DNA from 2 places in the Gordonia caeni genome. Region 1 is predicted to be linked to the other one. Evidence: riboswitches for the same ligand, from Rfam matches in the RefSeq annotation. Region 1 holds a riboswitch; the other holds the start of a gene.

Region 1 (5,280 bases):
TCATCGCTGCGGCGACGGTCTGGCCGTCCTCGGCCACGTCCATCAGCCGCGTCTGCAGGGCGGGCAGCGCGATGGTGCCGGTGGCGCCGACGATGAAGGCGAACAGCACCGCCAGCCAGCCGATGCCCAGCAGCACCGAGAACAGTCCCAGCGACACCCCGACCGTCAGCAGGCCCACCACCACGGCGACGTCCACGTGGCGGTCGGCCAGGCGGCCGCCGACGGTGTTGCCGACAACCATGCCGAGACCGAAGAGCATGAGCGCCACCGGCACCACGCCCTCGCTGACGCCGCCCACCGAGGTGAGTGCGGTGTTGAGGTAGCTGTAGAAGGCGAACAGGCCGCCGAAGCCGACCATCCCGACCGCGAGGGTCAGCAGCACCTGGCTGTTACGCAGGGCACCCAGCTCGGACCGCATGTCACTGGCGGGCATGCCGCGCAGGTCGGGCACCAGTGCCACCAGTGCGACCACCGTCGCCAGTCCGAGCACCACCACCAGGCCCAGGGCCGCGCGCCAGCCGAGGGCCTGGCCGATCCAGGTGGCGGCGGGGACGCCCAGGACGTTGGCCACCGACAGGCCGAGCATCACGCGTCCGACGGCGCGGGCGCGTTTGCCGGGCCCGGCCAGGTGCGCGGCCACCAGGGCGGCGACGCCGAAGTAAGCGCCGTGCGGCAGACCGGCGACGAACCGGGCGGCCATCAGCGTCTCGTAGTTCGGGGCCAGCACACTGAGGGCGTTGCCGACGGTGAAGGCCACCATCAGCCAGATCAGCAGTTGCTTGCGCGCGACCCGCGCGGCGACCGCCGTGATCACCGGGGCACCCACGACGACGCCGAGCGCATAGGCCGAGATCAGGTGACCGGCGGTGGGTTCGCTGACGTCCAGGGAGGCGGCGATGTTGGGCAGCAGGCCCATCGCGACGAACTCGGTGGTGCCGATCCCGAAGCCGCCGAGGGCGAGCGCCGCAATCACCCAGCCGACCCGCCGCTCCGGGCGCTGTCGGGGGTGAGCCGCCGCCGTCGCGGGGCTCAGGTCGGGGGCAGCAGTCATGTCGGGCACGACGGGCTCAACACCCTCGCGGGGCCGGTTGATTCCAGCGGAGGTTATGACTCCACTCACAGGCCCGCGCGAGCCGCCGGGAATGCCGGGATCGGCGGATTCCGGCCGGTCAGCCCAGTTCGGCCGGCGCCTCGTCGGCAGACGTGTCCGTCGGCGAGTCCGGTTCTGACGACCCCGATTCCGACGAGCCCGAATCCGACGTACCCAGTTCCGGCGAGCCCTGTTCCGGCGCCCCCAGTTCCGGCGAACCCTGTTCCGGCAGCCCCTGTTCGGACGAGCCCAGTTCCGGCGCGCTCTCCCCGGACGAGCTCGTCTCCGCCGTACCCAGCTCGGCCTGCAGCGGCTCATCCGCCGCCCCGGCCTCCGGCACCTGCCCGGCCCAGACGCTGGGCACCTCGTCCGGGTCATGCGCATCGTCGTCCTGCGACTCGACGCTCGCGAGCACTACAGCCGGCTCGGCGGTCTCCCGCGGCGTGATCACCTTCGCGAGTTCCTTGCCCCAGTGCTCGACGAACCGCACCGGCATGAGGGCGATGGACATCGCGCTGCCGCCGATCACCTTGAGGCTGTCGATCAGGGCCTGCCCGTCCAGACTCGTGAGCGCCGTCAGAACGTCCCGGAACATGAACAGGTCGGGCAGATAGCCGCCGTACCGGAGATCCGGCCATTGCGGCGCCAGCGCCAGGATCGGGTTGAGGTACTTCTGCAGATCCGACAGATTCGCGTGCGGGAAGATCCCGTTGACGTCGGGCAGCAGGCTCCAGAAGTCGAACACTTCGACCGGGCCGAGGCCCAGCGCCCCGAGCACCCGGTCGGCCACGTCCTGGCCGAGCATGCTGATCGCCGACGGCGCCGACACCACGCAGTCGACATAGCCGTTCACCGCGGTGGTGTCGCACTTCCACACATTGGAGTTGGACACGTCGGCGAACATCCGCGTCGGATAGTAGTTGTGCTTGTTGAAGTACGCGACGATGCCGTCGATCACCCCGAACGGGTCGTGCAGCGGGTCGGGCAGGTCGCAGACCAGGTCGCCTTCCAGGCAGTACTGCGTCACCGGGACCGTGCCGAAGCCGCCCTGGCGGGGCCCGCTCATGGTCAGTCCCGGGAGCAGTCCCAGCAGCGACAGTTCGATCCCGCGGCCGCTCTCCGGGCCGTCCCGGCGCGGATCGGAGTACAGCTCGCCGCGCACGTTCGCCGCCGAGATGGTCACTTCCTCACCGTCGACCAGCACCGGTTCGGTCCGGCCGTTGCCGATGTCCGACAGCACGTCGCCGGCGATCCGGGCGCCCTGCGAGTAGCCGGCGATCACGACTTCTTTGCCGGGACAGTTCTTCTGGTACTCGGCCACCTGGTACTCGGTGGCCTCCACCCCCAGCGCCACATCGGCGTCGTAGCCGGGGCTTCCGGCCGGCCACAGCATCGTCGGGTAGTGGGCGTAGAGGATCTTGTACTGCTTGTCCGGACCGTAGTAGGGGCTCGCCGTGTCGTCGACGATCACCACCTTGCCGTCCACCAGGATCGGCTTCTCGCCCCGATACCGCTGCCCGACGCCCACCATGACCCCGCCGCCGGTGTCGAAGGTGCCGGGCACCACAACCACCGCGCCGGCCTTGCAGTCGTAGTCGTCTGCGGCGGCGATTCCCGCGCCGGCGGGCAGCACCAGTGCGCCGATGACGGCGGCCGCAGCGAGAAGGATTCCGGCCCCCCGGAATCGTCGACCGAGAACCGACCGCTTCATGAAAACCACACTCCCGCCCGAGCGGCGACCCCGACAATCACCGTTGACGTCGATTTTCGGGTGCGGCGAGATGCTGGTCTAGTCCCCGAAATAGGGACATGAACTGGCAGAACGGCACGGCTACCACAGCGCCGCCGGCGGCGGAGAGTTAAGCCCACAGCGGTCAGAGGTGTTTTTCGGGCCCCACCGTGGTGCTATATCCTGAGTCACAGGTCATGAGCGTCAGCGCCAAGCCCCGGCTCGCTGGCCGGCAACCCTCCACCGCGGTGGGGTGCTCCGGGTGATGACCTGGTCGTGACACCTGTGACGACAAGCGCGGGTCCGAAGGTCGGACCCCTTCCGGGCAACTGCCCGGCCGACCGATGAGAAAGAGATTCGACGTCTATGTCTGACGCCAACGACTGGAGTTTCGAGACCCTGCAGGTGCACGCCGGCCAGACCGTCGGTGACACCAAGGCCCGGGCTCTCCCGATCTACCAGACCACGTCCTACGTCTTCGACGACACCGAGCACGCCGCGAACCTGTTCGCGCTGGCCGAACCGGGCAACATCTACACCCGCATCATGAACCCGACGCAGGACACCGCCGAGCAGCGGCTGGCCGCGCTCGAGGGTGGCGTCGCCGCCCTGCTGCTGGCCTCGGGTCAGGCTGCGACCACCTACGCGATCCAGAACATCGTCGAGGCCGGCGGCCACGTGGTCTCCAGCCCGCGGATCTACGGCGGCACCTACAACCTGTTCGCGCACACCCTGCCCAAGTTCGGCATCGAGGTGTCGTTCGTGGAGGACCCCGACGACCCCGAGTCGTGGCGCAAGGCCATCAAGCCGAACACCCGCGCGGTCTTCGGCGAGACCATCGCCAACCCGCACAACCAGATCCTCGACATCGAGGCGATCGCGAAGGTCGCCCACGACGCCGGGCTGCCGTTCATCGTCGACAACACCGTCGCCACCCCGTACCTGCTCAACCCGCTGGCGCACGGCGCCGACGTCGTCGTGCATTCGGCTACCAAGTACATCGGCGGCCACGGCACCTCCATCGGCGGCGTGATCATCGACGGCGGCACCTTCGACTGGCGTTCCGAGCGGGACGGCGAATCCCTGTTCCCCGGGTTCACCACTCCGGACCCCAGCTACGGCGGTGCGGTCTTCGCCGACCTCGGTGCCCCGGCGTACGCCCTCAAGGCGCGCGTGCAGCTGCTCCGCGACACCGGCTCGGCCATCTCCCCGTTCAACGCCTTCCTGCTGGTTCAGGGCATCGAGACCCTCAGCCTGCGGGTGGAGCGGCACGTGGAGAACGCCCGGAAGGTGGCCGTCTACCTCGAGGCGCATCCGCAGGTCGAGGGCGTCACGTACGCCGGCCTGGAGAGCTCCCCGTACTACGAGATCGGCCAGCGCCTGTTGCCCAAGGGCCAGGGCGCGGTGCTCGCCTTCGAGATCGCCGGCGGCAAGGAGTCCGGCCGGAAGTTCGTGGATGCGCTGGAGCTGCACAGCCACGTCGCCAACATCGGCGACGTCCGCTCGCTGGTGATCCAGCCGGCCACCACCACGCACAGCCAGCTGTCCGACGAGGAGCTGGCGGCCGCCGGTGTCACGCCGGGTCTGATCCGCCTGGCCGTCGGTATCGAGAACATCGACGACATCCTCGCCGACCTGGACAAGGGCTTCGCGGCGGCGAAGGGCTAACAGCGGCGTGAATCACCTGTCGGACGGAGCCGAACCGTGTCGCTGAGCGTCGACGCGGTCACCACGACCAGCGACCCCGACTGGACCTCAGGTCCGGACGGGGCGCTGGTCGCCGTCCCGATCGGCGACCTGGCGCTGGAGTCGGGGCGCCGGCTCGACGACGTGACGGTCACGTTCCAGCGGTGGGGCACCCCCAACGCCGCCCGCGACAACATCATCCTCGCGCTGCACGCCCTGACCGGAAACTCCCACGTCACCGGACCGCCGGAGGGCCGGTTCACCATGGTCGGCTGGTGGGACGGGCTGGTCGGCCCCGGGGGCGTCGTCGACACCGACGAATGGTGCGTGATCGCCCCGAACGCGATCGGCGGCTGCTTCGGCTCCACCGGTCCCGGTGACCCGGCGCCCGACGGGAAGCCGTGGGGGTCGCGGTTCCCGCGCCTGACCGTGCGCGACCTGGTCGCCTCGGAACTGCGCGCCTTCAACAAGATCGGCATCGAGCGCTTCGCCGCGGTCACCGGCGGCTCGATGGGCGGCGCCCGGGCGCTGGAATGGCTGGTGACCCACCCCGATCTGGTCGACACCGGCCTGGTGCTGGCCGTGGGGGCGCGCGCATCGGCCGACCAGATCGGCACCCAGACCACACAGATCGCCGCCATCACCGCCGACCCCGACTGGCAGGGCGGCGACTACTACGGCACCGGCCGCGCGCCGATGGCCGGCATGGGCATCGCCCGCCGGATCGCGCACCTGTCGTACCGCTACGACGGCGAGCTCGACGAGCGTTTCGAGA
Region 2 (5,280 bases), on a different contig from region 1:
TTCTTCGAGACGCCGTCGAACCCGATGCAGACGCTGGTCGACGTGCGCAAGGTGGCCGAGATGGCGCATGCGGCGGGCGCGCAGGTGGTGCTCGACAACGTCTTCGCCACCCCGCTGCTGCAGCGCGGGCTGGAGATGGGGGCCGACGTGATCGTCTACTCCGGCACCAAGCACATCGACGGCCAGGGCCGGGTGATGGGCGGCGCCGTGATGGGCACCGAGGAGTACATCGAGGGCCCGGTGCGCGAACTGATGCGCCACACCGGTCCGGCCCTCAGCCCGTTCAACGCCTGGGTGATGCTCAAGGGGCTGGAGACGATGAAGCTGCGCGTGGACGCCTCGGTCGCCAGTGCGCTCACGATCGCCGAGTTCCTCGACGCGGACCCGCGCGTGGCGACGGCGATCTACCCGTTCCTGCCCTCGCACCCGCAGTACGAGCTGGCGCGCGAGCAGATGTCCGGGGGCGGCACCGTCATCACCGTCGAGCTGGCCGACTTGCCCGGCAGCGCGGGGACCTCGACAGGGAAAGAGCGGGCGTTCGCCATGCTCAACAAGCTGCAGGTGGTCGACATCTCGAACAATCTCGGCGACGCCAAGAGCCTGATCACCCACCCGGCCACCACCACCCACCGCGCGATGGGGCCGGAGGGCCGCGCCGCGATCGGCCTCACCGACTCGATGGTGCGCCTGTCGGTGGGCCTGGAGAACGTCGACGACCTCATCCGGGACCTGGACCAGGCCCTGGGCTGACCGACCCGCCCCTGCGACACGCGTGGCGCTCAGGTGGGGGTCAGGCGGGGGCGTCCAGGCCCAGCGCGCGCCGCACGGTGCGGAACTTGGCGGCCGTCTCGGCCACCTCGGCATCCGGATCGGAACCGGCGACGATGCCGCCCCCGGCCCAGGCCCGCACGTCGCGGTGATCGGCCGCCAGCTCCAGGCAGCGGATGGACACCAGCCATTCGCCGTCGCCGCGCGCATCGCACCAGCCGACGGTGCCGGCGTAGAAGTCGCGTGGCTCCTCCAGATCGGCGATCAGCCGGGCCGCCGTCGGCCGCGGCGTCCCGCACACGGCCGGGGTGGGGGACAGCAGTGCGGCCAGGTCGAGGGCGGTCACCGTGTCGTCGGCCAACACGCCGCGAATGGGGGTGGCCAGATGCCAGAGCTCGCCGGTCGACATCAGCGCGGGTTCACCGGGCACCGACAGCTCGGTGCACAGCGGGGCCAGCCGTGTCCGCAGGTCGTCGACGACGAAGGCGTGCTCGGCGCGGTCCTTGGCCGAGGCGAGCAGTCCCCGGGCGGCCGCGGTGTCGGCGGCGCCGTCGCGGGAGCGGGCGGCCGATCCGGCATACGGGTGGCAGGTGACCACCCGGCCCGCGCGCCGCACCAGCAGTTCCGGGCTCGCCCCGATCAGCCAGTGCCCGGCCCGGCCGGGTGCGGGATCGAGGGCGGCGGCGAAGACCGCGGCACCCGGGCCGACGTGCGCGAACGCCGAGAGCAGGTCGGCGGGGTCGGCGGGCCGATCCAGCCGCCACTGCGCGTGCCGTGCCAGCACCACCTTCTCCACGGTGCCCGCCGCGATCGCGTCGAGGGCCGCGCACACCCGGGTGCGGTGCTCGCCGGCCCCGGTGAGGGATTCGGCGACGGCCCGCCGCCGTTCGGGTACCTGCGACGTCACCGCACTGCCTGAAGACCACCGGTGCGGTGCGGTGAGCGCGGCCGGGCCGGCGGGGTCGAAGCCTAGGGCGCCGGTCACCACGTCGACGGTGCCGGCGGCCAGGGCCGCGCGCGCCGCGGCCACCGTGTCGAAGCCCGCCGCGCGTCCGTCGCCGCGGTAGCCGGAGCCGTTGCGGGCGAGGACGAAAGTGGTGGTCGGCACGCACTCACGCTACAAGCCCCTTCGACTGCGCTCAGGACAAGCCCTTCGGCTGCGCTCAGGACAAGCCCGCGACTCCGCGACCGGTGGTAAAACCCGCGCTGCGCCTAATTCTCGCTTCCGCGCCCCGCGCCCGGCAGAGTGATCGGCGGGTCACGAGTACCAGCGACAAGCCCCGGCTCGCTGGTCGGCAACCCTCCGCCGCGGTGGGGTGCTCCGGGTGACGACCCGGCCGCCGGCCGACCGGCCGCGGCAAGCGCGGATTCACCGAGGAGCTCTAGCCATGACCGCTGTCCTGGACCACCCCGTCCACCACGCCACCTTCTCCGCCCTGGCGCCCGTCGTCGGTGCCGAGCAGACGGTGCCCACCGCGGCCGGCGAGGTCCGGTACGCCAACTTCGACTACGCGGCCAGCGCCCCGGCGCTGACCGAGGTGGCCTCGGTCTTCACCGAGGCGCTGTCGCAGTACGCCAGCGTGCACCGGGGCGCCGGCCACCTGTCGCAGGTGACCACCGCCCGCTACGAGCAGGCCCGCGAGACGGTGCGCCGCTTCGTCGGCGGCCGCGCCGACGACACCGTGGTCTTCACCCGCAACACCACCGACGCGATCAACCTGGCCGCCCACGCGGTACCCGGGGACGTGGTGGTCCTCGACATCGAGCACCACGCCAACCTGCTGCCCTGGCAGCGCACCGGACGTGCCCGGGTGGTCGCGGTGCAGCCCACGTTCGCCGCGACGCTGGACGCACTGGAGGCCGAACTCGCACGCAAGCCCGCGGCGCTGCTGGCGATCACCGCCGCCTCCAATGTCACCGGGGAGGTGCTGCCGATCCGCGCCCTCGCCGCGGCCGCGCACCGGCACGGTGCCCGGATCCTGGTGGACGGGGCCCAGCTGGTGGCGCACCGTCCGGTCTCGCTCGCCGGGTACGGCGTCGACTACCTGGTGTTCTCCGGCCACAAGATCTACGCCCCGTTCGGTGCCGGAGTGCTGATCGGCCGGCCGGACTGGCTCGACGCCGCCGAGCCGTACCTCGCCGGCGGCGGCGCCTCCGCGCAGGTGGACCTGTCCGGCGGCACGTCCTGGCACGCGGGTCCGGCCCGGCACGAGGCCGGCAGCCCGAACGTCCTCGGGGCCGTCGCCGTGGCTGCGGCCACCGACGCCATCCGGGGGGTCGGCTTCGAGCTGATCGGCTACCACGAGCGGGACCTGCTGGCCCGGCTGGACGAGGGGCTCGCCCGCCTCGACCACGTCACCGCTCTCCGGATCTTCGACGCACCGGCCGAAGAAGGCCGGCCCGCGGTGACCGACCGCGTCGGCATCGCGGCGTTCACCGTCGCCGGTCACACCGCGCGCGAGGTGGCCGAATACCTGAGCGACCGGCACGGCATCGGCGTCCGCGACGGCAAGTTCTGCGCGCATCCGCTGTTGCGCCACCTCGGGCACCCGGACGGGGCCGTCCGGGCCAGCTTCGGGCTGGGCACCAGCTCCGACGACGTCGACCGGCTTCTCGCCGCGCTGGCGGAGCTGGGCACCGACTGATCCCCGCACAGACCGACGCGCTGCACCGGCGAGCCCGCGATGCGCGGCGCCCCGCTCCCTCCAGGGGGAGCGGGGCGCACCGGCTGTTCCGTCGATCAGGCCTTGTAGCGGTCCACCGCGGCCTCGGCGACCTTGATGGCCTCGGCCTTGCCGACCCATCCGCCGGGCGTGACCTCCTTGCCCGGCTCGAGGTCCTTGTAGTGCTCGAAGAAGTGCGAGATGGCCTTGAGCTCGTAGTCCGCGACGTCCCCGATGTCCTGGACGTGATCCCAGCGGGGATCACCGGCCGGCACGGCGAGGAGCTTGTCGTCGCCGCCGGCCTCGTCGGTCATGGTGTACATGCCGATCACCCGGGATTTGACGATGACGCCCGGGAAGACGGACTCGGTCAGCAGCACCATCGCGTCCAGCGGGTCGCCGTCCTCGCCGAGGGTGTGATCGATGTAGCCGTAGTCGGCGGGGTAGCCCATCGACGTGTAGAGGTAGCGATCCAGGTAGACCTTGCCGGTCTCGTGGTCGACCTCGTATTTGTTGCGGCCGCCCTTGGGGATCTCGACGGTGACCTCGAACTCCATGCGTTCGTCTCCTGTGTCTTCGGGGGTGTCTCGGGGGTCAACGATACTGTGGGGGGAGTCAGGACAGCGCGGGCAGCCCGAACTCATGGTGCGTGCCGGTGCGAGAGTCCGCACAGGCGGCGAATCCGAAGGGAACCAGGTGGCGACGACGAGGCCCGGCCGGCGCCGGTGGCGTGCTGTGCTCATCACCGTGCTGAGCCTGTTGCTGGTGGCAGCCCTGGCCCTCGGCGGGGTCCTCGGCTACGACTGGTACGTCAATCGTCCGGAGCCGATTCCTGCCGGCACGCCGGCTCAGCCGGCTGCGGCCACCGTGGACCCCAGCATCGTGCCGGTGGCCGGCACCGCCCCCGAGCCCACCCGGCGCGGAGTGACCGCCCAGTTGCGCGCCGGACTGCGGGACCCGGCACTGGGCAAGTTGACCGGCATGATCTCCGATCCGCTGACCGGCGAGACCCTCTGGACGCAGAATCCGGACGACCCGCGCACCCCGGCGTCGAACGCCAAGATCCTCACCGCGGCGGCCGTGCTGGAGCAGCTCGATCACGACGACCGCCTCACCACCGAGGTGGTGATGGGCGCCGACGGCCAGGTGATCCTGGTCGGTGCCGGGGATCCGACGCTCACCGTGCAGGCGGCCGACGACGACACCTTCTACACCGACGCCCCGCGGATCATCGATCTGGCCGACCAGATCAAGCGCAGCGGGGTGCCGGTCACCTCGGTGGCGGTGGCGCCCAGCTCGATCGACGGCCCGGACATGGAGCGGACCTGGGACACCGACGACATCGAGGGCGGCGACATCGCGCCGATCACCTCGCTGATGGTCGACGGCGCCCGCACCGACCCGCTCGACGAGTACTCCCCGCGGTCCGACAGTTCGCCGGAGGATGCCGGCCGCGCCCTCGCCTCGGCGCTCGGTCTGAACGGCCCGGTGACCGAGGCCGCGCCCGCGTCCGGCGCCCGCGTGTTGGCATCGGTGGAGTCGGCCCCGCTGAGCACCCGGGTCGGCGACATGATGCGGCTGAGCGACAACATCCTGGCCGAGACCCTGGCCATCGAGCTGTCGGTGGCGATCGGCGGTCCCGCCACCATCAACGGCGGCGCAGAAGCGGTGGTGAAGGTGTTGCGGGAGAAGGGATTCAACGTCAGCGGCGTGGTCCTGCGGGATTCCTCGGGACTCTCCGGTGCCGATCGCGTGCCCGCCCGGCTGCTGGACCAGCTGGTGTCGGCCGCTGCCGGCGACAGCCGTCCGCAGCTGCGCCCGATGCTCGACACCTTCCCCGTCGCCGGCG

Evidence for each region. A riboswitch is a leader RNA that binds a small molecule or an ion and turns the genes downstream of it on or off. The one in region 1 is predicted to bind S-adenosylmethionine.
Region 2: another riboswitch for S-adenosylmethionine. It lies ahead of ABD732_RS06010 (aminotransferase class V-fold PLP-dependent enzyme); the one in region 1 lies ahead of ABD732_RS10890 (bifunctional o-acetylhomoserine/o-acetylserine sulfhydrylase).

The regions. Positions count from the first base shown of each region.
Region 1 covers NZ_BAAAZW010000006.1:2,536-7,815, reverse strand. Annotated here, with positions in the region: gene ABD732_RS10900 (MFS transporter) at 1-1,051, opposite strand, end outside; gene ABD732_RS10895 (cutinase family protein) at 1,170-2,801, opposite strand; SAM riboswitch class IV at 3,013-3,123, shown strand; gene ABD732_RS10890 (bifunctional o-acetylhomoserine/o-acetylserine sulfhydrylase) at 3,186-4,487, shown strand; gene metX (homoserine O-acetyltransferase MetX) at 4,524-5,280, shown strand, end outside.
Region 2 covers NZ_BAAAZW010000003.1:193,121-198,400, forward strand. Annotated here, with positions in the region: gene ABD732_RS06000 (O-succinylhomoserine sulfhydrylase) at 1-750, shown strand, start outside; gene ABD732_RS06005 (isochorismate synthase) at 791-1,876, opposite strand; SAM riboswitch class IV at 2,025-2,138, shown strand; gene ABD732_RS06010 (aminotransferase class V-fold PLP-dependent enzyme) at 2,157-3,413, shown strand; gene ABD732_RS06015 (inorganic diphosphatase) at 3,509-3,988, opposite strand; gene dacB (D-alanyl-D-alanine carboxypeptidase/D-alanyl-D-alanine endopeptidase) at 4,074-5,280, shown strand, end outside.